DNA from 3 places in the Agromyces rhizosphaerae genome. Region 3 is predicted to be linked to each of the others. Evidence: predicted binding sites of a transcription regulator. Region 3 holds the regulator's gene; each other region holds the start of a gene.

Region 1 (6,958 bases), 3.3 Mb from region 3:
GGATCGGCCATGCCCATCTGCGGGGTGGTGAGGCCGAGCGAGAGTTCCGCGCCGTACGCGGTCGCGAGCTCGGGGAACGCCTCGGCGGCCTCGGCGAAGCGCACGATGCCGTAGAACCCGTCGTGGTCGGTCAGGGCGAGGCCGGCGAGCCCGAGCCGGTGCGCCTCCTCGACGAGCCGCTCGGGCTGGCTGGCACCGTCGAGGAAGCTGAACGCGGAGTGCACGTGCAGTTCGGCGTACGGCACGGTCGCCTCGGGTGCCGCCTCCTCGTCGGCGGGCGGGCGGTACGGATGCCGCTTGCGGGAGAACGCCGGACCGTCGCCGCCGTCCGCGATCGGCCGGGGCGGCCCGGGGCGGCTCGCGTCCGACAGGGTGCGCTCGAGCTCCGACCACGGGATCGGCGGGTTGTTCCAGCCCATCAGTCGTACCTCGCCTCGGCGCGCCACTCGTCGGCGTCGCGCACGAGCAGCCAGGCCGCGCCGTCGTCGTCGACCACCTGGAACCGGTGCGCGCGCCGGGCGGTCGCCTCGTCCCACCACCGTTCGACGACGGGCCACGGACCGGCCCACGCGCGCACCCGTCGCTGCCCGCCCGGCGCGAGCCCCGCGACCGTGAAGGCAGCGGGCGGCGCGCTGATCGACCCGCGTTCGTCGACGGTGACCACGGCCCCGTCGGCGTCGACGAGCCCGGCCGGCACCCGCTCGCGGAACACGGTGGCGGGCAGCGGCGACGGCAGCGACCCGGGCCAGGGGCGGTCGGATGCTCCCTCCGGCGGCCGGTCGCCCCACGGCACGTGCACCTCGCGGTCGGCCAGCATGCGCCCGCCCCCGATGGTCGCGGTGACGACGCCCTCGTGCCCGAGCATGCCCTGCACGCGGGTGAGACCGTGGTGCACGCGCTCGTCGGGGCCCGTGCCCCAGAGCCCCTCCTCGTGGTTGCCCGTGGAGTCGAGCCGCTCCGGGTGCACGCGCACGCGTGCGATCGGCGAGCGCAGCCCCGCGCCGGCGCTGCCCGAGCCCTGCAGCTGCCAGCGGATGCGGTCGACCACGTCGCCCGGCGTGAACCAGCGCGGGTGCAGCCAGTCGCGCGCCGAGACGCCGCCCTCGTCGTCGACGATCTCCACGTGCACGGCCGTGCAGACCAGCTTCGCGGCGGTGAGGCGCTCGATGAACGACTCCGCACGCGTGCGGAACGCGAACGCGAGCTGGTCGATGCGGTCGAGCGGCGGCTCGAACTCCACCTGCTCGTCCCACTCGGGCGGTGGCGTTCGCGCGAGCACGCGGGCGCCGTCGCGACCCGCCGCCCGGTCGTGCGCGAGCGAGCCCGTCGGCCCGAACCGGCGCAGCACGTCGTCGGCGGGCAGCGCGGCGAACTCGCCGAGCCGGCGCACGCCGAGCCGGTGCAGCAGGGTCGCGGTGCGCGGGTCGACGAGCACGCCCACGGGCAGCGGTGCGATGAACGCGGCCGATCCGCCGGGCTCGACCCGCCGCACCGGTGCCGAATCCGAGGTCGCGCGCGCCGCCTGCTCGGCCGCGAACGGCCCGTCGGCGACGCCGACCCGCACCGGCAGGCCGAACCCGCCCACCGCGGCCCGCAGCGCCTCGGCCGCCTCGGCCTCGCCGCCGTAGTACCGCACCGGCCCGCGCGCCCGCACCGCGAGCGCGCCCGGGCGCAGCAGCTGCACGCCGGGCGTGGTCTCCTCGACCCGCCGCACGACCGGCTCGAACGCGCGCGCGTCGAGCGCGGCGTCGTAGTCGAGCAGCTCGAGTGCGGGGGAGCGATACTGCGCCTCGCGCAGCTTCAGCCCCCGTGCGACCCCGTCGCGCCGGGCCGCCGCCGAGCACGCGAAGACGAGCCCCTTCTCGACCAGCGCGAGCGGCGACTCGAGCGACAGGCCGGCCTCGCGCGCGGCCGCGATGACCGGCCAGTCGGGGCACCACACCACGATGGTGCGCCGCGGGTCGGATGCCTCGGGCACGACGCTCATCCGGCGACCCGCCGCAGCGGCGCGGCCGGCGCCTCCGCCCCGGGCAGCGCATCTGTCGCACCGCCCTCGTCGACCCGCTCAGCCGCCGCGGCCACCCCCGGCAGCAGCAGCCGCGCGGTGCTCGCACGGCCGAACCCGCCCCGGCCCGACGCGGTGACGACCGCCTCGCGCGCGGCGAGCCGCCCGTGCCCGTCGCCGAGTCCGGTCCAGCGGCTCTCCGCGACCCGCAGCTGCACCTCGCTCTGCGGCCAGGTGCCGTCGACCACGAGCGCCGCACGGCGCTGGCGAAGCCGGGCTCCGAGCCGCGAGGCATCCGTCGCCCCCACCGCCTCGGGCGGGCGCACCGCCACGACCGGGATCACGTCGACGAGCGCGGCGACCACCGCGAGCCAGTGCCGCCCCGGCGCGGGCACGAGCACGAGCCGATCGAGGTCGAGCCCCGCGAGCCTGGCGGCCTCGGCGCCGAACCCCGGCACGCCGACCACCGCGACCCACGAGCCGGCGCCCGACGCGCCGGCGAGCATCGCCATGACGAGGCTGGTCGAGCCCTCGACGCCGTACGCGCCACCCTCGCGCAGCACCCCGCCCGGCAGCAGGTCGTGCAGCGCCGGCAGCGTCGGGATCGCCCGCCCCTCGAGCCGCGTGGACTGCATGTCGGCGATGCGCGCGCGCAGGGCGTCGGCGCGTTCGCGGGCCTCGCCCGCGGAGACGCGGGACGGCCGGAGGGGAGCGGTGAGTGCCACACCCCATGTTCGAACGTATGTTCGAATGAGTCAAGCGGCGGATGCCACTCGTCCCGCCGGAATTCCCCGGAAACGACGAACGGCCGGATCATCCGATCCGGCCGTTCTCACACCGTGCGCGAGGGGGGACTTGAACCCCCACGCCCTAATACGGGCACTAGCACCTCAAGCTAGCGCGTCTGCCAATTCCGCCACCCGCGCGTGTGTTGCGAACCCGCGATCTCCCGCAGGCCCGAGAGAAGACACTACCACGAATCGGATGCTCCGCCGAACCGGGCAGCCGTCCACCGGCGCCCGGGCGCGCCGACGCATCCGGGGTAGCGTGAGTGGCATGTCCGACGCATCCGCCCACCCGAGCCCGACCGGCATCGACGAGCTCGAGCCGACGGCCCGGATCGCCCGCGACCTGATCCGGTTCGACACCACGAACCACGGGGAGGGGCGCTCCGAGGGCGAGACCGAGGCGGCCGAGTACGTCGAGGCGCACCTGGCCGGCATGGGCCTCGCTCCGCAGCTGTTCGACGCGGCGCCCGGGCGCACGAGCGTCGTGGCCCGCGTGCCGGGGGCGAACCCCGACAAGCCCGCGCTGGTCGTGCACGGGCACCTCGACGTCGTGCCCGCCGACCCGCGCAACTGGAGCGTCGACCCGTTCGCGGGCGAGGTGCGCGACGGCCTGCTCTGGGGCAGGGGAGCGGTCGACATGAAGGACATGGACGCCATGATCCTGACCGCCGTCGGCGACATCCTCGCCTCGGGCCGGCAGCCCGAGCGCGAACTCGTGCTGGCGTTCTTCGCCGACGAGGAGGCGGGCGGCATCTACGGCTCGCACTGGATGACCGACAACCACCCGGAGGTGTTCGCGGGCGCGACCGAGGCGATCAGCGAGGTCGGCGGCTACTCGGTGCACCTGGGCGGGCAGCGCGCCTACCTGCTGCAGACGGGGGAGAAGGCGCTGGTCTGGATCCGCCTCGTCGCACGCGGCCCCGCCGCGCACGGCTCGCGGCTCGTCCGCGAGAACGCGGTCGTGCGGCTCGCCGAGGCGGTCGCCGCGCTCGGGCGCGAGGAGTGGCCGCTGCACCTGGTCGACACCACGCGCGCGCTGGTCGCCGAGATCGCCCGCGTCACCGGCGCGGACCCGCAGCAGGTCTCGCCCGACGAGCTCGTGCTCCGCACCTCGGCAGCGGGCTTCCTCAGCGCGACCCTGCGCACCACGACCAACCCGACGCTGCTGAGCGCCGGCTACAAGCACAACGTCATCCCCGACCGCGCCGAGGCGCTGATCGACATCCGCACGCTCCCGGGCGAGGAGGACGCGGTGCTCGCGCGCGTGCGCGAGATCGTCGGCGACGACATCGAGATCGAGACGGTCGTGCGCGACGTCGGCCTCGAGACGCCGTTCAGCGGCCCGCTCGTCGACACGGTCAAGGCGACCCTCGAACGCCACGACCCGGGCGTGCCGGTCTTCCCGTACCTGCTCTCGGGCGGCACCGACAACAAGGCGCTCAGCCGCCTCGGCATCGCCGGCTACGGCTTCGCCCCGCTCCGGCTGCCCGCCGACCTCGACTTCCCGGCCATGTTCCACGGGGTGGACGAGCGGGTGCCGCTGGACGCACTAGTCTTCGGGAGCAGGGTCCTCCACGACCTGCTGCTCGAGTACTGAGCGACCTCCACCGCAACGAACGCGGCCCCGCCGCGCGGGGCGGAAGGCGAGCCCCGGCATGATCGAAGCGCTGATCCTCGGACTCGTGCAGGGACTCACCGAGTTCCTGCCGATCTCCTCCAGCGCGCACCTGCGCATCCTCGGCGAGTTCCTCCCGAACGCCGCCGACCCGGGCGCGGCGTTCACGGCGATCGTGCAGATCGGCACCGAGGCGGCCGTGGTCGTCTTCTTCTGGCGCGACATCGTGCGCATCGTCTCGCGCTGGTGGCTCGCGCTCTGGGGCCGCGTGCCCCGCAACGACCCCGACGCGCGCATGGGCTGGCTGATCATCCTCGGCTCGATCCCGATCGTCGTGCTCGGCCTCATCTTCCAGGAGCAGATCGAGACGACGCTCCGCTCGCTCTGGATCGTCGCCACGACGCTCATCGTCTTCGGCATCCTGCTCGGCATCGCCGACTGGATCGGCGCGAAGCGCCGGAAGCTCGAGGACCTCACCTACGGCCACGGCATCATCTACGGGTTCGCGCAGGCGCTCGCACTCATCCCGGGCGTCTCGCGCTCGGGCGGCACGATCACCGCGGGCCTCCTCATGGGCTACGAGCGTGCCGCGGCCGCCCGCTACGCGTTCCTGCTGGCGATCCCGGCGGTCTTCGGCTCCGGCTTCTACCAGCTGTTCAAGAGCTGGGGCGAGCCCGGCGTCTACGGCCCGGTCGAGACGGCCGCCGCCACGCTCGTCGCGTTCGTGGTCGCGCTGCTCGTGATCGCGTTCTTCATGAGCTACATCTCGAAGCGGAGCTTCCTGCCGTTCGTGATCTACCGGGTGCTGCTCGGCGGCACCATCATGGTGCTGCTCGCGACGGGCACGATCGACGCCTGACGGCGGTCCTTGCGAGGGGCGAGCGGATGCCCCTGGGCCGACGCCGCGAGTCGACGAGCGGATGCCGCCTGACGGCGCTCAGTCGCGGGGCCGCCAGGGCTCCTCGCCGCGGGGGTCGCCGCGACCGTCGCCGCGACGCCTGAGGTACTTCTCGAACTCCTGCGCGATCGCCTCGCCGCTCGCCTCGGGGGAGTCGACCGTGTCGCGCGCCTGCTCGAGCTGCTCGATGTAGGCCGCCATGTCCTCGTCGTCCGCGGCGAGCGCGTCGACCCCGGCCTCCCAGGCCGCGGCGTCCGACTCCAGCGAGCCGCGCGGCACGCTGAGCCCGGTGATGTCCTCGAGCTTCGACAGCAGCGCGAGCACCGCCTTCGGCGAGGGCGAGTTGTGCACGTAGTGCGGCACCGAGGCCCACAGCGACAGGGTCGGGATGCCCGCGCGCTCGGAGGCGTCCGACAGCACGCTCAGGATGCCGACCGGGCCCTCGTAGCTCGACCGGTCGATGCCGAGCTCGTCGCGCACCTCGGCGTTGTCGCTCGAGACGAACACCGACAGCGGGCGCGTGTGCGGGGCATCCGCCAGCATCGCGCCGAGGAAGATCACGACCTCGATGCCGGCCGACAGCGCGCCGTCGACGATCTCCGACGCGAAGCCCTTCCAGGTGCGTGCGGGCTCTGCGCCGATCAGCACGTGCACCTGCTCGGCGCCCGGCCCGGTGACACGGTCGTCGCCCGCGAACTGCTGCGGCGCGGGACCGAGCAGTCGCGCGCCCGGCCAGGTGAGCCGGCGCACGCCGTCGTCGCCCATCGCGACCGTCGGCCGGGTGAACTGGTAGTCGTAGTAGAGCTCGGGGTCCACCGCGCCGATCTCGACCAGGTCGAGGTGGTCGATCAGGGCCTGCGCCGCCCCCGACGCGGCCTCGCCGGCGTCGTTCCAGCCCTCGAAGGCCACGACGAGGATCCTGCCGCCGTTGATCCCGTGTTCGTCTGCCACTACGTCCGCGTATTCCCCTCCGAGCGGCTCGCGCCGTCCTCAGGTCCACAATAGGCGCTGCACGTAGACTTGACGGCCGTGAACCAAGCCCTTCCCGCCGCGGTCCTCTGGGACATGGACGGCACCCTCGTCGACACGGAGCCGTACTGGATCCGTGCCGAGACCGCGCTCGTCGAGTCGTACGGCGGCACCTGGACCCACGAGGACGGGCTCCAGCTCGTCGGCAGCGGGCTGTGGGACTCCGCACGCATCCTGCAGCGCTACGGGGTGGACCTGCCCGCCGACCGGATCGTGCACGGGCTGACCGACGAGGTCCGCGCCCTGCTCGCGACCGAGGGCGTGCCCTGGCAGCCGGGTGCGCGCGAGCTGCTCCAGGCCGTGCGCGAGCGGGGCATCCGCACCGCCCTCGTCACGATGTCGATCCGCTCCATGGCCGACGACGTCGTCGCGGCCATGGGATTCGAGGCGTTCGACGCGGTGGTCTCCGGTGACGAGGTCGAGCACCCGAAGCCGCATCCCGATCCGTACCTCCGCGGCGCAGAGCTGCTCGAGGTGCCGATCGGCCGATGCCTCGCGATCGAGGACTCGCCGACCGGGCTCGCCTCGGCCATGGGCGCGGGCGCGGTGACGCTCGGCGTGCCGCACATCCTGCCGCTCGACGACGCGCCCGCCGACGCGCGCTGGGCGAGCCTCGACGGCCG
Region 2 (6,958 bases), 2.6 Mb from region 3:
GGTCTGGTGCACGACGTGGTCGCCGGGCTTCAGCTGCAGCGGGTCGACGACGTTGCGGCGGCGGCTCGCGAGCTTCTTGCCCTGGCGAGCGTCGTAACCGGCGGCGCGGCCGTAGAACTCGGCTTCGGAGATGAGGCCGAGCTTCGCGTCGGGCAGGTCGAAGCCGGTGGTGGCGTCGGCCTGCACGAGGTAGGCGACGCCGGGCTCGGGGTCTGCGGGGACGTGGTCGACGATGCGGCCGGCGAGCTCGTGCTCCGCGAGCACGTCGCGGGCGCGTTCGACGAGGCCGGATCCGGCGGCGGCGATGACGAGGCTCCACCCGTCGCGGAGGCGGGCGGCGACGTGCGCGACGGCGCCGTCGACGTTGCCGTGGAAGCTCGGCACGGGCGTTGCGAGCACGCGCAGGGCGGTGCCGGGGGTCGACGGCGCGCTGGGTGCAGTGGCGGATGCTGCGGGGCCGGTGCCGCCCGAGGCATCCGCTCGCCCGGCACCGGTGCCGGCACCGCCGCCGGTGTCGCCGACGGCGTCGACGGCGTCGCCCATGTCGAAGCCGCTGAAGGTCCACCAGACGCGGCCGGGGTCGGGTTCGCCGGGGGCGCTGAAGAGGGCGTCCTCGCGGAGTTCGGCGATGCTGAGGAAGTCTCCCGAGGCGAGGTCGATGGGGGCGGCGGCGCCGGCTGTGGCGGCGCTCCAGGCTGCGGAGAGGAACTCCTGGTTCGTCTCGGCGAGGCTGACGGCGCGGCTCTCGACGCGTTCGGGCGAGATGACCGCGATGGCGGCGCCCTCGGGCAGGTAGTGCGTGATCGGCACGAGGCGTTCGAGCAGGGCCGGGGCGAGCGACTCCATGCCCTCGACCGGGATGCCCTCGGCGACCTTCTCGAGCATGCCCGCGAGTCCGGGGAACTCGTGCACCATCTCGCGGGCGCGCTGGCGCACCGGCGGAGTGAGCAGCAGTTCGCGGCTGGGGGCGAGCAGGGCCTCGTCGATGGGTTCGGGCAGCGAGCGCTGGTCGGCGACCGAGAAGGCGCGGAGCTGGTCGACCTCGTCGCCGAAGAACTCGATGCGCAGCGGGTGGTCGGCGGTGGGCGGGAAGACGTCGAGGATGCCGCCGCGCACGGCGAACTCGCCGCGGCGGGAGACCATGTCGACGCGCGAGTAGGCGAGGTCGACGAGCTGTTCGGCGATGCGGGCGAGGTCGTGGCCGCGGCTGCCGGCGGCGAGGCGGATCGGTTCGAGGGTCGCGAGGTTGTCGGCGACGGGCTGGAGCGCGGCGCGGACTGAGGCGGTGATGATGAGCGGATGCCTCGGGCGCTCGGATTCCGTCCACTCCCGCATGCGGCGGATGGCGTGGAGCCTGCGGCCGACGGTCTCGGCGCTCGGGCTCAGGCGTTCGTGCGGGAGCGTCTCCCAGGCGGGGAACTCGAGGAGTTCGGTGTCGTCCGGCAGGTACGGGGCGAGTGCGCCGCGGAGGGATTCGGCCTCGCGGCTGGTGGGTGCGATGAGCAGCAGCGCGGGCGGTTCGTCGGCCTCGATGCGGCGCGTGAGGAGGCCCGCGACGAGCGGTGCGTCGAGTCCCGGAAGTGCCGAGAACTCGGCATTGTGCGAGGCCTGCGCGAGGGCTTCGTCGAACGTGGAGGCGCGCGAAAGCGCCGTGAGAAAGCCCTGGAGGATCACCGGGCAAGTCTACGCGGGCTACCCACACGGAGCCTGAGCGCGGCTGAGTACGCGAGCGACTGCGGCCGCCCGGGTCGGGATAGCCGGGTCCGCGGTCACTCGAGCCCGGCAGCCGGGGTCGCTGCGTGCCACCGGGACGCGCCGGGTCGCCTGGTCACCCGAGCGCCGGGTAGGCGCAGGCGCGCGCCTACGCGGCAGCGTCGAGCCGCACCTCGAAGCGGGCGCGGCCGCCGAGGCGTGGGGTGAGGGTGGGGTCGGCGTGCGGAGGTGGCGTGAACCAGACGGTTCCGTCGCGGACGGTGATGGTCCAGCCGTCGTCGTGGACGCGGTGGTGGCAGAAGCTGCACAAGAGCACGCCGTTGTTGAGGTCGGTCGGGCCGGCGTCGCGCTCCCACCAGCGGATGTGGTGGGCCTCCACGTAGCTGATGTTCTGCCCGCAGCTCGCGCAGCCGCCGTCGCGTTCGCCGAGCGCGAGGCGCTGCTCCTTCGTGAAGAGGCGCGCGGCGCGGCCGAGGTCGAGCGGCACGCTGTCGCCGCCGAGCACGGCAGGGATCAGCTCGGCGTCGGCCGCCATGCGACGGGCCGTGGCCGCCGAGACCGGCTGGTCGATGCCGTCGATCGTCGCGACGCCGAGTCCTTCCCGCAGCGTTTCGAGGTCGACGCGCACGACCGCAGTGGTCTTCGCGAGCGGCGGAAGCGTGTCGCGGCAGCCCAGGCAGTGCCGGGCGAGGTCGGCGAGCGCGTCGGCCTGCAACTGCGGGATCGTGCGGTGATCGTCGATCGCCGGCGCGGCTCCGTCGGCGTTCGCGAGCGCGACGTTCGCGAACGCGGAGTCGTCGCCTGCGCACTCGCCGGAGGCATCGCCACCGGTGAACGCCGCGCTGACATTGGCCAGCCCAGAGGCATCCGCCGCAGCAGCGCCAGCACCACCACGCCGCCGGCGCAGCGCGTCGCTCACGAGCGACTCGAGCGCGGCCTTCACGGGCGCGGCGGTCTCGGGGTCGAGCCGGCCCGACACGTGCACCATGCCGTCGCGCCCCTCGCGCAGCGTGATGCCGCGCTGCTGCCGCAACTCCTCCTCGCGGGGCGCCACCCCGTCCTGGTCGAGCATCGCCTCGGCCTGCCGGATCGCCCGCTGCAGCATCGCCAGCGGCAACGATGCCGCGTGCGAGACGAGCGTCGCCTCGACCCCGCGCATCGCCTCGGGGTCGGCGCGCAGCGCCACGCGCTCGAGCATCGACGTGATCGCCGACGCCGCGTCGAGGCTGATCGACCCGGACCCCACGGCCGCGGCGACGGAGGGGTGCTTCGCGGGCATCCGCTCGCCTGAGAACGACTCGCGCTCGCGCGTCGCCGCGCCCACGCTGAGCAGCCGCATGGCGTCACCGGTCGATCCGCCGGTCGACGACGCCACCAGCCGCGCCGGGTTGTGGAAGCCCTGCTGCTTCGCCAGCCCCTCCGACCCGAACTCCGACCGGGACCGCCGCGCGACCTCGTCGGCGACCCGCGCGAGCAGCGCTTCGGTGTCGCGACGCACCTGCGCCACCGCATCCGTCACCCGCACCAGCCCGGCGTCGCTCATGCGCTCGACCTCGGACTGCAGATCACCCCGCACCCCACCGCCCGCGGGCAGCGCGCCGACCCACTCGCCACCGAGCGCATCGACATGCGCGGCGAGGGCTGCGAGGGGGTTCGACATGCCTCTATTCTGGCAGAGATTCGCCAGACATTCGAAACTTTGTTCGAGTGGTGGAGAACTCGATACGCGGCTGTGGATAGCATGGTCGCCGCCCCGCACGCCCGAGGAAGGACCCGCATGATCATCGCCGCCGCCGACGGATCCGCGCTCGGCAACCCCGGCCCCGCCGGGTGGGCCTGGTACGTCGACGACGCCTGCTGGGCCGCGGGCGGGTGGCCGCACGGCACGAACAACCAGGGCGAGCTGACGGCGGTGCTCGAGCTGCTGCGCGCGACGGCGCACCTCGACGACGAGCTCGTGATCCACTGCGACAGCCGCTACGTCATCGACGCGATCACCAAGTGGATGCCCGGCTGGAAGCGCAAGGGCTGGCGCAAGCGCGACGGATCCCCCGTGCTCAACCTCGAGATCATGCAGGCGCTCGACGCCGCGATGGTCGGCCGCAACGCCCGCTTCGAGTGGGTGCGCGGACACACCGGCCACGACCTCAACGAGGCCGCCGACGACCGGGCGCGCGCCGCCGCCACCGCCTACCAGCGCAAGACCGAGGTGCCCGCGGGCCCGGGCTGGTCGGACGACTGCGTGACGGATGCCGGTGAGTCCGACGACACCGACACGGCGACGGATGCCCCTGAAGGCGACGACCCGAACACGGCGACGGATGCCCCTGAGCCGGCGCCTGCAACCCCCGCAGCGGATGCCCCGAAGCCGGCCGCCGCGCCCGCCGCCGCCGCGCGACCCGACCGCACCGACGACGACGCCGCCCTCTTCGACTTCGACGACCCCGAGGCGGACTGGCGCACGCTGCAACTCGAGCTCACGACCGAGGAGCACACGCGCCTCACCGAGCGCGCCCGCGCCGCGGGCGTCACGCCCGAGGAGTTCCTCCGCGGCCTGATCTGAGCGGCCCGCCGGCCGGCCGCCGCAGCGCCTACGCCGGCGCGTGGAAGCGCTGCTGCGCCGCCACGAGGCCGTCGTCGACGATCGCCTCGACGGCATCCGCGGCATCCGACAGCAGTGACGGCAGCGCCTGGCGCTCGGCGCCGGCGAAGTCGCGCAGCACGAAGTCGGCGGGGTCCTGACGGCCCGGCGGGCGCCCGATGCCCACGCGCACGCGCACGAAGTCGGGCGTCGAGAGCGCCTTGGCGATGTCGCGCAGTCCGTTGTGGCCGCCGTGCCCGCCGCCGCGCTTCAGGCGCACGGTGTCGAACGGGATGTCGAGCTCGTCGTGCACCACGATCACGCGGTCGGCCGGCACCGACGCGAACTTCACGAGCGCCGACACGGGACCGCCCGACGTGTTCATGTAGCTGTTCGGCTTGGCGATGATGAGCTTCGCGCCGCCGGGGCGCACGAAGCCCTCCGCGACGCGCGACGGCGTGCGGTGCGAGCGGAACGTTGCGCCGATGCGCGAGGCCAGCTCGTCGGCGACCATCTGCCCGACGTTGTGGCGGTTGCCGGCGTACTGGGATCCGGGGTTGCCGAGGCCCACGACGAGCCAGGTGTTCGCGGCCACTGCGGGGTCCTCTCGGCGGCGCAGGCGATCGAACAGGCCCATGCGCCCTCCTGCGGTCTCAAGTGAATGGTAGAGCGGATGCGGCGCCCAACCGCCCCCGAGACGTCAGCGCCCGACGGCGCCGGCCACCTCGACGGGCCGGCCCGAGCGAGCGACCGGCTCAGGGGCATCCGCTCGCCGAATCACCCCCGGAGACGAGCAGGGCCCGCACCGACACCCCGAGCGTACCCGGGGGCGGCACGGGCCCCAGCGAAAATCGCGACTACTCGGCGGCCTCGGCCGACTCCTCGGCAGCGGCCTCGGCGGTCTCCTCGGCGGCCTCCTCCTCGGCGGCGGGCTCCTCGCCCAGGTCGACCTTCTGCGGCTCGTGCACGTGCACGACGAGCACGTCGCCCTCGGTGAGCAGCGCGGCGCCCTTGGGGAGCTTCACGTCGGACGCGTGGATCTGCGAGCCGTCCTCCAGGCCCTCGACCGACACGACGACGTTCTCGGGGATGTGGGTCGCCTCGACCTCGAGCTGCAGGGTGTGCGCGTCGAGGTCGGCGATGAGGCCGGCGACGGGCTCGCCCTCGAGGTGCACGGGCACCTCGACGTGGACCTTCTCGCCCTTCTTCACGACGATGAGGTCGAGGTGCTCGATGAGCTGGCGCACCGGGTCGCGCTGCACGTCCTTGACGAGCGCGAGCTGTGTGCCGCCCTCGATGTCGAGCGTGAGCACGGCGTTGGCCTTGCGCACGATGAGCGCGGTCTCGTGACCGGGCAGCGTGAGGTGCTGCGGGTCGGTGCCGTGGCCGTAGAGCACGGCGGGGATCTTGTCGGCGGCGCGGATCTTGCGAGCCGCTCCCTTGCCGAACTGGGTGCGGAGCTCTGCGCTCAGCTTGTTGTCGTCAGCCATGGCTGTCTCTTCTCCTCATCGGGACGTGTCGCCCCAGGTCTTGTGTTGTTCAACTCGAACGCTCGTCAGCGTGAGGAATGACCGAAAGCCACATCCACCGCGTCGATCACGGATGCCGCGAGCCGGCGAAGCACCGGCCGCGAGGCATCCCTCGCCGAAGTCCAATCGACCACTCTACCAGCCGTCGCACGACGACTCCGAACTCGGGGGTGCGGGCGGGGAACACTACGCTAGTCGGCGTATCGATTCGCGGGCGGATTCACACGAGGGAGTCACGGAACGTGGCAGCAACAGCAGCAACAGCGAACATCGGCGTCGTCGGCCTGGCGGTGATGGGCTCGAACCTGGCCCGCAACCTGGCCAGCCGCGAGGGCAACACGGTCGCCGTGTTCAACCGCACCTGGTCGAAGACCGAGACGCTCATCACCGAGCACCCCGAGGCCGGGTTCGTCGCCTCGGAGGAGATCGACGACTTCGTCGCGTCGCTCCAGCAGCCGCGCACCGCGATCATCATGGTCAAGGCGGGGGCGGGCACGGATGCGGTGATCAACGAGCTGGCGGACCGCTTCGAGCCGGGCGACATCATCGTCGACGGCGGCAACGCGCTGTTCACCGACACGATCCGCCGCGAGAAGGCGCTGCGCGAGCGCGGCCTGAACTTCGTCGGCGCCGGCATCTCCGGCGGCGAGGAAGGCGCGCTGCTCGGCCCGTCGATCATGCCCGGCGGCTCGGCGCAGGCGTGGGAGACGCTCGGCCCGATCCTGAAGTCGATCGCGGCGGTCGCCGAGGGCGAGCCGTGCGTGACGCACATCGGCACCGACGGCGCCGGCCACTTCGTGAAGATGATCCACAACGGCATCGAGTACGCCGACATGCAGTTGATCGCCGAGGCCTACGACCTCATCCGACGCGGCACGGGCAAGTCGCCGGCCGAGATCGCCGAGGTCTTCGCCGAGTGGAACCGCGGCGAGCTCGAGAGCTACCTCATCGAGATCACCGCCGAGGTGCTGCGCCAGGTCGACGCCGAGACGGGCAAGCCGCTGGTCGACGTCATCCTCGACCAGGCGGGCGCGAAGGGCACCGGCGCGTGGACCGTGAAGAGCGCGCTCGACCTGGGCATCCCCGTGTCGGGCATCGCGGAGGCGGTGTTCGCGCGGTCGCTGTCGTCGAAGCC
Region 3 (6,958 bases):
ACGCCGCGGTCGCGGTCGGCGCGATCCCCGAGCGCTTCGCGGACCTCGTGGACGACTCGGGCCGCGTGGGCCTCGACGCCTACTTCACGATCGCGCGCGGCGAGGGCGAGAAGGCGCCCCTCGAGATGACCAAGTGGTTCGACTCGAACTACCACTACCTGGTGCCCGAGATCGCGGCCGACACCGCCTTCCGTCTCGCCGACGACCGCCTCGTGCGCGAGGTCGCCGAGGCGCGCGAGAACGGCCTCGTCACGCGGCCGGTCGTGGTCGGCCCCGTGACGCTGCTGCTGCTCAGCAAGGCGGCGGACGGGTCGGATGCCTCCTTCCGGCCGCTCGACCGCCTCGGCGACCTGCTTCCCGTGTACGTCGAGCTCCTCGCCCGGCTGGCCGACGCGGGTGCCGAGTGGGTGCAGTTCGACGAGCCGGCGCTCGTGTCGGAGAGCATCGACGTCGACCCGGCCGATGCGCGGGCGGCGCTCGCGACGGCGTACGACGCGCTCGGCGGGGCATCCGCTCGCCCCTCGATCTTCGTCGCGGCGCCCTACGGCGCGCTCGACGCGGCACTCCCGGTGCTCGCCGCGAGCCCGGTCGAGGCGATCGGCCTCGACCTCGTGCGCGGCTCGGCGCCCGTCGGCCTCGACGAGGCCACCCTCGCCGGCCTCGCGACCAAGACCCTCGTCGCGGGCGTGGTCGACGGCCACAACGTGTGGCGCGGCGACCTCGCCGGCGCGCTGGCCGCGGCCGAGGGCCTGCGCGGCCTCGGCGCCGACCTCGCCGTGTCGACCTCGACCTCGCTGCTGCACGTGCCGCACGACGTCGACGACGAGCCCTCGCTCGACGCGCGGCTGCGCTCCTGGCTCGCGTTCGCCGACCAGAAGGTCGCCCAGGTCGCCGTGCTCGCGCGCGGCCTCGCCGGGGAGCGGACGCCGTCGCCGACGAGCTCGCGGCCGCGACCCACGCGCTGGCCGACCGCCTCGGTGCGCCGGGCGTGCGCGACGGCGCGGTGCGCGACCGCCTCGCGGGCCTCGGCGCCGGCGCGACCGACCGCGCCGACTACGACGAGCGCGTCGCCGCGCAGGCCGAGCTCGACCTCCCGGTACTGCCGACGACGACGATCGGCTCGTTCCCGCAGACCGGCGACATCCGCCGCGCACGCGCCCGTCACGCGCGCGGCGAGCTCGACGACGCCGGCTACGAGTCGCTCATGCGCGAGGAGATCGAGCGCGTCATCCGCCTGCAGGAGGAGATCGGCCTCGACGTGCTCGTGCACGGCGAGCCCGAGCGCAACGACATGGTGCAGTACTTCGCCGAGCTGCTCGACGGCTTCGCGGTCACCGAGAACGGCTGGGTGCAGTCGTACGGCAGCCGCTGCACGCGCCCGTCCATCCTCTGGGGCGACGTGTCGCGGCCCGAGCCGATGACCGTCGCGTGGTCGCGGTACGCGCAGTCGCTCTCCGACAAGCCCGTCAAGGGCATGCTGACGGGCCCGGTGACGATCCTCGCCTGGTCGTTCGTGCGCGACGACCAGCCGCTCGGCGACACCGCGAACCAGGTCGCCCTCGCACTGCGCGACGAGATCGCCGACCTCGAGCAGGCGGGCATCCGCATCATCCAGGTCGACGAGCCGGCGCTGCGCGAGCTGCTGCCGCTGAAGCGCGCCGACCAGCCCGCGTACCTCGACTGGTCGGTGGGGGCGTTCCGCCTCGCGACCGGCGGCGCGGCGACGGCCACGCAGGTGCACACGCACCTCTGCTACTCGGAGTTCGGCGTGGTGATCGACGCGATCCGCGCGCTCGACGCCGACGTGACGAGCATCGAGGCGGCGCGCAGCCGCATGGAGGTCGTCGACGACCTGCGGACGAGCGGGTTCGACCACGGCGTCGGCCCGGGCGTCTACGACATCCACTCGCCGCGCGTGCCGAGCGTCGCCGAGGTCACCCAGCTGCTCGAGCGTGCCGCCGGTGCGCTGCCGCTCCGCCAGGTCTGGGTGAACCCCGACTGCGGCCTGAAGACCCGCGGCTACGACGAGACCGTGGCGTCGCTGCGCAACATCATCGACGCGACCCGCGAGGTGCGCGCCCGCCAGGCGGTGCAGGCCTGATCGGATGCCCCGGGGCGCACGCCGCCCCGGGGCATCCGTCGCCCTGCCTCCGCGAGCCTGCATGTTTCGTCGTTCCGAGCGCTGAGAACGACGAAACGTGCAGGCTCGCGGTGTTCAGACGGTGCGGAGCACGGCGACGACCTTGCCGAGCACCTCGGCGTAGTCGCCGATGATCGGCTCGAAGGCGCTGTTGCGGGGGAGCAGCCAGGTGTGGCCGTCGCGCTGGCGGAAGACCTTCACCGTGGCCTCGCCGTCGAGCATCGCGGCGACGATCTCGCCGTTCTCGGCCTCCTGCTGGCGACGCACGACGACCCAGTCGCCGTCGCAGATGGCCGCGTCGATCATGGAGTCGCCGACGACCTTGAGGATGAACAGCTCGCCCTTGCCCACGAGCTGGCGGGGGAGCGGGAACACCTCCTCGATCTGCTGGTCGGCGGTGATCGGCACGCCCGCGGCGATGCGCCCGACGAGCGGCACCATCGCCGCGTCGCCGACCGGGGCCGGTGCGCCCGATGCGCCCGCCGAGCCGGTCTCGTCGGCGGACTCGGTCTGCGAGGGCGTCTCGATCAGCACCTCGAGCGCGCGGGGGCGGTTCGGGTCGCGGCGAAGGTAGCCGCTCAGCTCGAGCTGGCTGAGCTGGTGGGCGACGCTCGACAGCGACGAGAGCCCGACCGCGTCGCCGATCTCGCGCATGCTCGGCGGGTACCCGCGGGTCGACACCGACCGCTGGATCACGTCGAGGATCTGCAGCTGCTTGGCGCTGAGGCTCTTGCGTCGCCGGGTCGCCCTGCGCTCTGTTCCGTTCTCGGTGTCCACGTGTCTCGCCCTCCACAGGTCCGTCTGCCGGGGCCGGTCGATCGAATGTCGGTGGGTGCTGATCGACTGTCGCCAGACACTCGAAACTGTATCCGGCGTGTCGGGTGCGGGCAAACATATGTTCGAGCGTGTCGCGCGGAATTCCGGGCGAATCGCCTCGGATCGAGGGTTGAGTGTTCGAAACATCGAAGGTATATTCGGAACAGAGCTTCGCGCCGGCCTTCCCGGCCGAAGGCCGACGCGGAGCTCGACCAGGGAGGTGCGAGATGACGATGGCAATCCACAGCGGCACGGTCTTCGGTTCGCCGCGCACAACGACGTCAGGGCAGTCGACGGATGCCCCCGCGGGCGGGAGCCGGGTGCGCACGCGCCTGCGCCTCACGCGACGGGGCCGACTCGTGTTCGGCACGCTCGGCGTGCTCGTGGTGCTGGCGTTCGCCCTGCTGCTCCCGCTCGCCGCATCCCCGGCGGTGGCGGGCGACGAGGCCGCCGAGCCGCTCGAGGTCATCACGGTCGAGCACGGGCAGTCCCTCTGGGCGATCGCGGAGTCGATCGCCCCGCAGGCCGACCCCCGCGAGGTCATCGCCGACATCCTGAGCCTGAACGGGCTGGAGTCGGCCGAGCTCGTGCCGGGGCAGCAGCTCGCGCTGCCGGCCGGCCGCTGAGCCCTCGGCAGCGCGGCGGTCCGCGCCGCCGAAACACCACCGGCGTGCTCAGTAGCATGAGTGCGTGACGACCCTCGACGACCTGCCGATCCGAGACGACCTGCGCGGCAAGATCCCCTACGGCGCACCGCAGTTGCACGTGCCCGTCGCGCTGAACGTCAACGAGAACACGCACCCCATTCCGGAGGACGTCGCGCACGACATCATCGCCCGCATCGCGCAGGCACTGCTGAGCCTCAACCGGTATCCCGACCGCGAGTTCACCGCGCTCCGCGAGGCGCTCGCGGGCTACCTCGGCCACGGGCTGTCGCCAGACCGCATCTGGGCGGCGAACGGCTCGAACGAGGTGCTCCAGCAGGTGCTGCAGGCGTTCGGCGGGTTCGGGCGCACCGCGCTCGGCTTCACGCCCACGTACTCGATGTACCCGCTGCTCTCGTCGGGCGTGGGCGTCGAGTGGATCGGTGCCGACCGCGACGCCGACTTCGAGCTCTCGCCCGAGACCGCCGTGCGCGCGGTCGAGGAACACGACCCCGACATCGTGATCCTCTGCTCGCCGAACAATCCGACCGGCACCCCGGTCCCACTCGAGACCGTGCGGGCCGTCGCCGACGCAGCGCGCGGCATCGTGGTGGTCGACGAGGCCTACGCCGAGTTCGCGCCCCCCGGCTCGCCCAGCGCGCTGTCGCTGCTCGAGGGCCGGCCGCGCCTGATCGTGTCCCGCACCATGAGCAAGGCGTTCGCCTTCGCCGGCGCCCGCGTGGGCTACCTCGCCGCCGACCCCGCCGTGATCGACGCGATCCGCCTCGTGCGCCTGCCGTACCACCTCTCCGCGCTCACCCAGGCGGCGGCGATCGGCGCGGTCGAGCACGCGCCCCAGATGCTCGCGATGGTCGACGACATCCGTGGCCAGCGCGACCGCATCTCCGCCGAGCTCGCCGGGCTCGGCTACCGCCCGTACCGCTCGTGGAGCAACTTCGTGCTCTTCGCGGGCGTCGACGATCCGCAGGCGACCTGGGCGGCGCTGCGCGATCGCGGCGTGCTCGTGCGCGATGTCGGCATCCCCGGCACGCTGCGGGTGAGCGCCGGCACGGAGACCGAGACCACGGCGTTCCTCGAGGCGATCGCCGCCGTCGGGCGCTGAGCCCGGGGCATCCGCCCGCCTGCACCCCGGAGAACCGCCCGCAACACCCGCAATAGGATGGCCGCATGAGCACCCCCGCACGGACCGCCCGCGTGCAGCGCGAGACGAGCGAGTCGAGCATCGACCTCTCGCTCGACCTCGACGGCACCGGGGAGAGCGACATCGAGACCTCGGTGCCGTTCTACGACCACCTGCTCACGGCGTTCGCGAAGCACTCGCTGACCGACCTGCGCGTGCGCGCGAGCGGCGACATCGAGATCGACGTGCACCACACCGTGGAGGACGTCGGCATCGTGCTCGGCACGGCCATCAAGCAGGCGCTCGGCGACAAGCGCGGCATCTCGCGCTACGGCGACGCGCTCGTGCCGCTCGACGAGGCGCTCGCGCAGGCCGTCGTCGACATCTCCGGGCGTCCGTACCTCGTGCACACCGGCGAGCCCGCCGGCTTCGAACTGCACCTCATCGGGGGCCACTTCACGGGGTCGATGGTGCGCCACGTCTTCGAGGCGATCACCTTCCACTCCGCGATGACCGTGCACGTCGACGTGCGCGCGGGCCGCGACCCGCACCACATCGCCGAGGCCGAGTTCAAGGCGTTCGCGCGCGCGTTCCGCCAGGCCAAGGCGCTCGACCCGCTCGTGTCCGGCATCCCGTCGACGAAGGGCGCGCTGTGACCCGACCGAGCGTGGTCGTGCTCGACTACGGCACCGGCAACGTGCACTCGGCGGTCAAGGCGCTCGAGCGCGCCGGCGCCGACGTCGAACTCACGGCGGACCGCTCCGCCGCGATGGAGGCCGACGGCCTGCTCGTGCCCGGCGTCGGCGCGTTCAGCGCGGTCATGGCGGCGCTGAAGGGCGTGCGCGGCGACGAGATCGTCGACCGCCGGCTCGCGGGCGGCCGCCCCGTCATGGGCATCTGCGTGGGCATGCAGGTGCTGTTCGAGCACGGCATCGAGCGCGGGGTCGACACCGAGGGGCTCGGCGAGTGGCCGGGTACGGTCACCGAGCTCCCGGCATCCGTGCTGCCGCACATGGGCTGGAACACGATCGACGCGCCCGACGACTCGGTGCTCTTCGAGGGGCTCCACGACGAGCGGTTCTACTTCGTGCACTCGTACGCGGCGATGGAGTGGACGCTCGACGTGCAGCCGCCGTTCCCGCAGCCCCGCGTGACCTGGTCGGAGCACGGCGCACCGTTCCTCGCGGCGGTCGAGAACGGACCGCTCACGGCGACGCAGTTCCACCCGGAGAAGTCGGCCGACGCGGGCATCCGCCTGCTGTCGAACTGGCTCGGCACGCTGCGCTGAGCGGCCGGGATCCGCGCGGGGACGGCGTGTGCGATCGGCCCGTCGCACGCGAGTAGGATGCTGTGACTGTGCCGGTCTCCCGTTCCAGCGAGGCCACGATACGAGGACAGTGATGAGCGAGTTCAACAGGACCCCGCGTCTTGTGCTGCTTCCGGCGGTGGACGTCGCCGGCGGCAAGGCGGTACGCCTGACGCAGGGCGAGGCGGGTTCCGAGACCAACTACGGCGACCCGATCGACGCGGCCGAGGACTGGGCCAAGCAGGGGGCCGAGTGGATCCACCTGGTCGACCTGGACGCGGCCTTCGGACGCGGCAGCAACACCGGGATCCTGAAGAAGGTCATCCGCCAGGTGCGCGGCGTGAACATCGAGCTGTCGGGCGGCATCCGCGACGACGCGTCGCTCGAGAAGGCGCTCGAGATCGGCGCGAAGCGCATCAACCTCGGCACCGCGGCGCTCGAGAACCCCGAGTGGGCGGCGTCGGTCATCGCGCAGTACGGCGAGGCCGTCGCGGTCGGGCTGGACGTGCGCGGCACGACGCTCGCGGCACGCGGCTGGACCAAGGAGGGCGGCGATCTCTGGCAGGTCATGGACCGCCTCGAGGAGGCCGGCTGCGCACGCTACGTCGTCACCGACGTCACCAAGGACGGCACGCTGCAGGGCCCGAACGTCGACCTGCTGCGCCAGGTCATGGAGCGCACCCGCCGCCCCGTCATCGCGTCGGGCGGCATCTCGAGCCTGGACGACCTCGCCGCACTGCGCGAACTCGTGCCGCTCGGGCTCGAGGGCGCGATCGTGGGCAAGGCGCTCTACTCGCGCGCGTTCACGCTCGCCGAGGCGCTGGATGTCGCCGGCCACTGAGCCCGGCGGGGGCGAGGCGGCGGATGCCGCTGAGCCGGTGCATCCCGGACACCTCGCCGATTCGGCGGGA

Evidence for each region. The regulator LexA, encoded in region 3, represses DNA repair genes until DNA is damaged. The targets are predictions, from matches to a motif close to TCGAACANNTGTTCGA.
Region 1: the regulator LexA is predicted to act here: its motif matches at 2,740-2,755, upstream of imuA' (DnaE2-dependent mutagenesis accessory factor ImuA').
Region 2: the regulator LexA is predicted to act here: its motif matches at 3,405-3,420, upstream of QMG39_RS12695 (HNH endonuclease signature motif containing protein).

What each region holds. Positions count from the first base shown of each region.
Region 1 is NZ_BSDP01000001.1:3,366,300-3,373,257, forward strand. It holds gene QMG39_RS15865 (error-prone DNA polymerase) at 1-419, opposite strand, end outside; gene QMG39_RS15870 (DNA polymerase Y family protein) at 419-1,987, opposite strand; gene imuA' (DnaE2-dependent mutagenesis accessory factor ImuA') at 1,984-2,730, opposite strand; tRNA gene QMG39_RS15880 (tRNA-Leu) at 2,846-2,931, opposite strand; gene QMG39_RS15885 (M20/M25/M40 family metallo-hydrolase) at 3,062-4,390, shown strand; gene QMG39_RS15890 (undecaprenyl-diphosphate phosphatase) at 4,449-5,267, shown strand; gene QMG39_RS15895 (PAC2 family protein) at 5,346-6,257, opposite strand; gene QMG39_RS15900 (HAD family hydrolase) at 6,336-6,958, shown strand, end outside.
Region 2 is NZ_BSDP01000001.1:2,675,995-2,682,952, reverse strand. It holds gene mfd (transcription-repair coupling factor) at 1-1,674, opposite strand, end outside; gene QMG39_RS12695 (HNH endonuclease signature motif containing protein) at 1,862-3,373, opposite strand; gene QMG39_RS12690 (RNase H family protein) at 3,491-4,276, shown strand; gene pth (aminoacyl-tRNA hydrolase) at 4,305-4,931, opposite strand; gene QMG39_RS12680 (50S ribosomal protein L25/general stress protein Ctc) at 5,152-5,784, opposite strand; gene gnd (NADP-dependent phosphogluconate dehydrogenase) at 6,066-6,958, shown strand, end outside.
Region 3 is NZ_BSDP01000001.1:35,947-42,904, reverse strand. It holds partial or broken gene metE (5-methyltetrahydropteroyltriglutamate--homocysteine S-methyltransferase) at 1-2,101, shown strand, start outside; gene lexA (transcriptional repressor LexA) at 2,216-2,917, opposite strand; gene QMG39_RS00180 (LysM peptidoglycan-binding domain-containing protein) at 3,184-3,582, shown strand; gene QMG39_RS00175 (histidinol-phosphate transaminase) at 3,647-4,723, shown strand; gene hisB (imidazoleglycerol-phosphate dehydratase HisB) at 4,789-5,397, shown strand; gene hisH (imidazole glycerol phosphate synthase subunit HisH) at 5,394-6,029, shown strand; gene priA (bifunctional 1-(5-phosphoribosyl)-5-((5-phosphoribosylamino)methylideneamino)imidazole-4-carboxamide isomerase/phosphoribosylanthranilate isomerase PriA) at 6,142-6,888, shown strand; gene QMG39_RS00155 (SseB family protein) at 6,872-6,958, shown strand, end outside.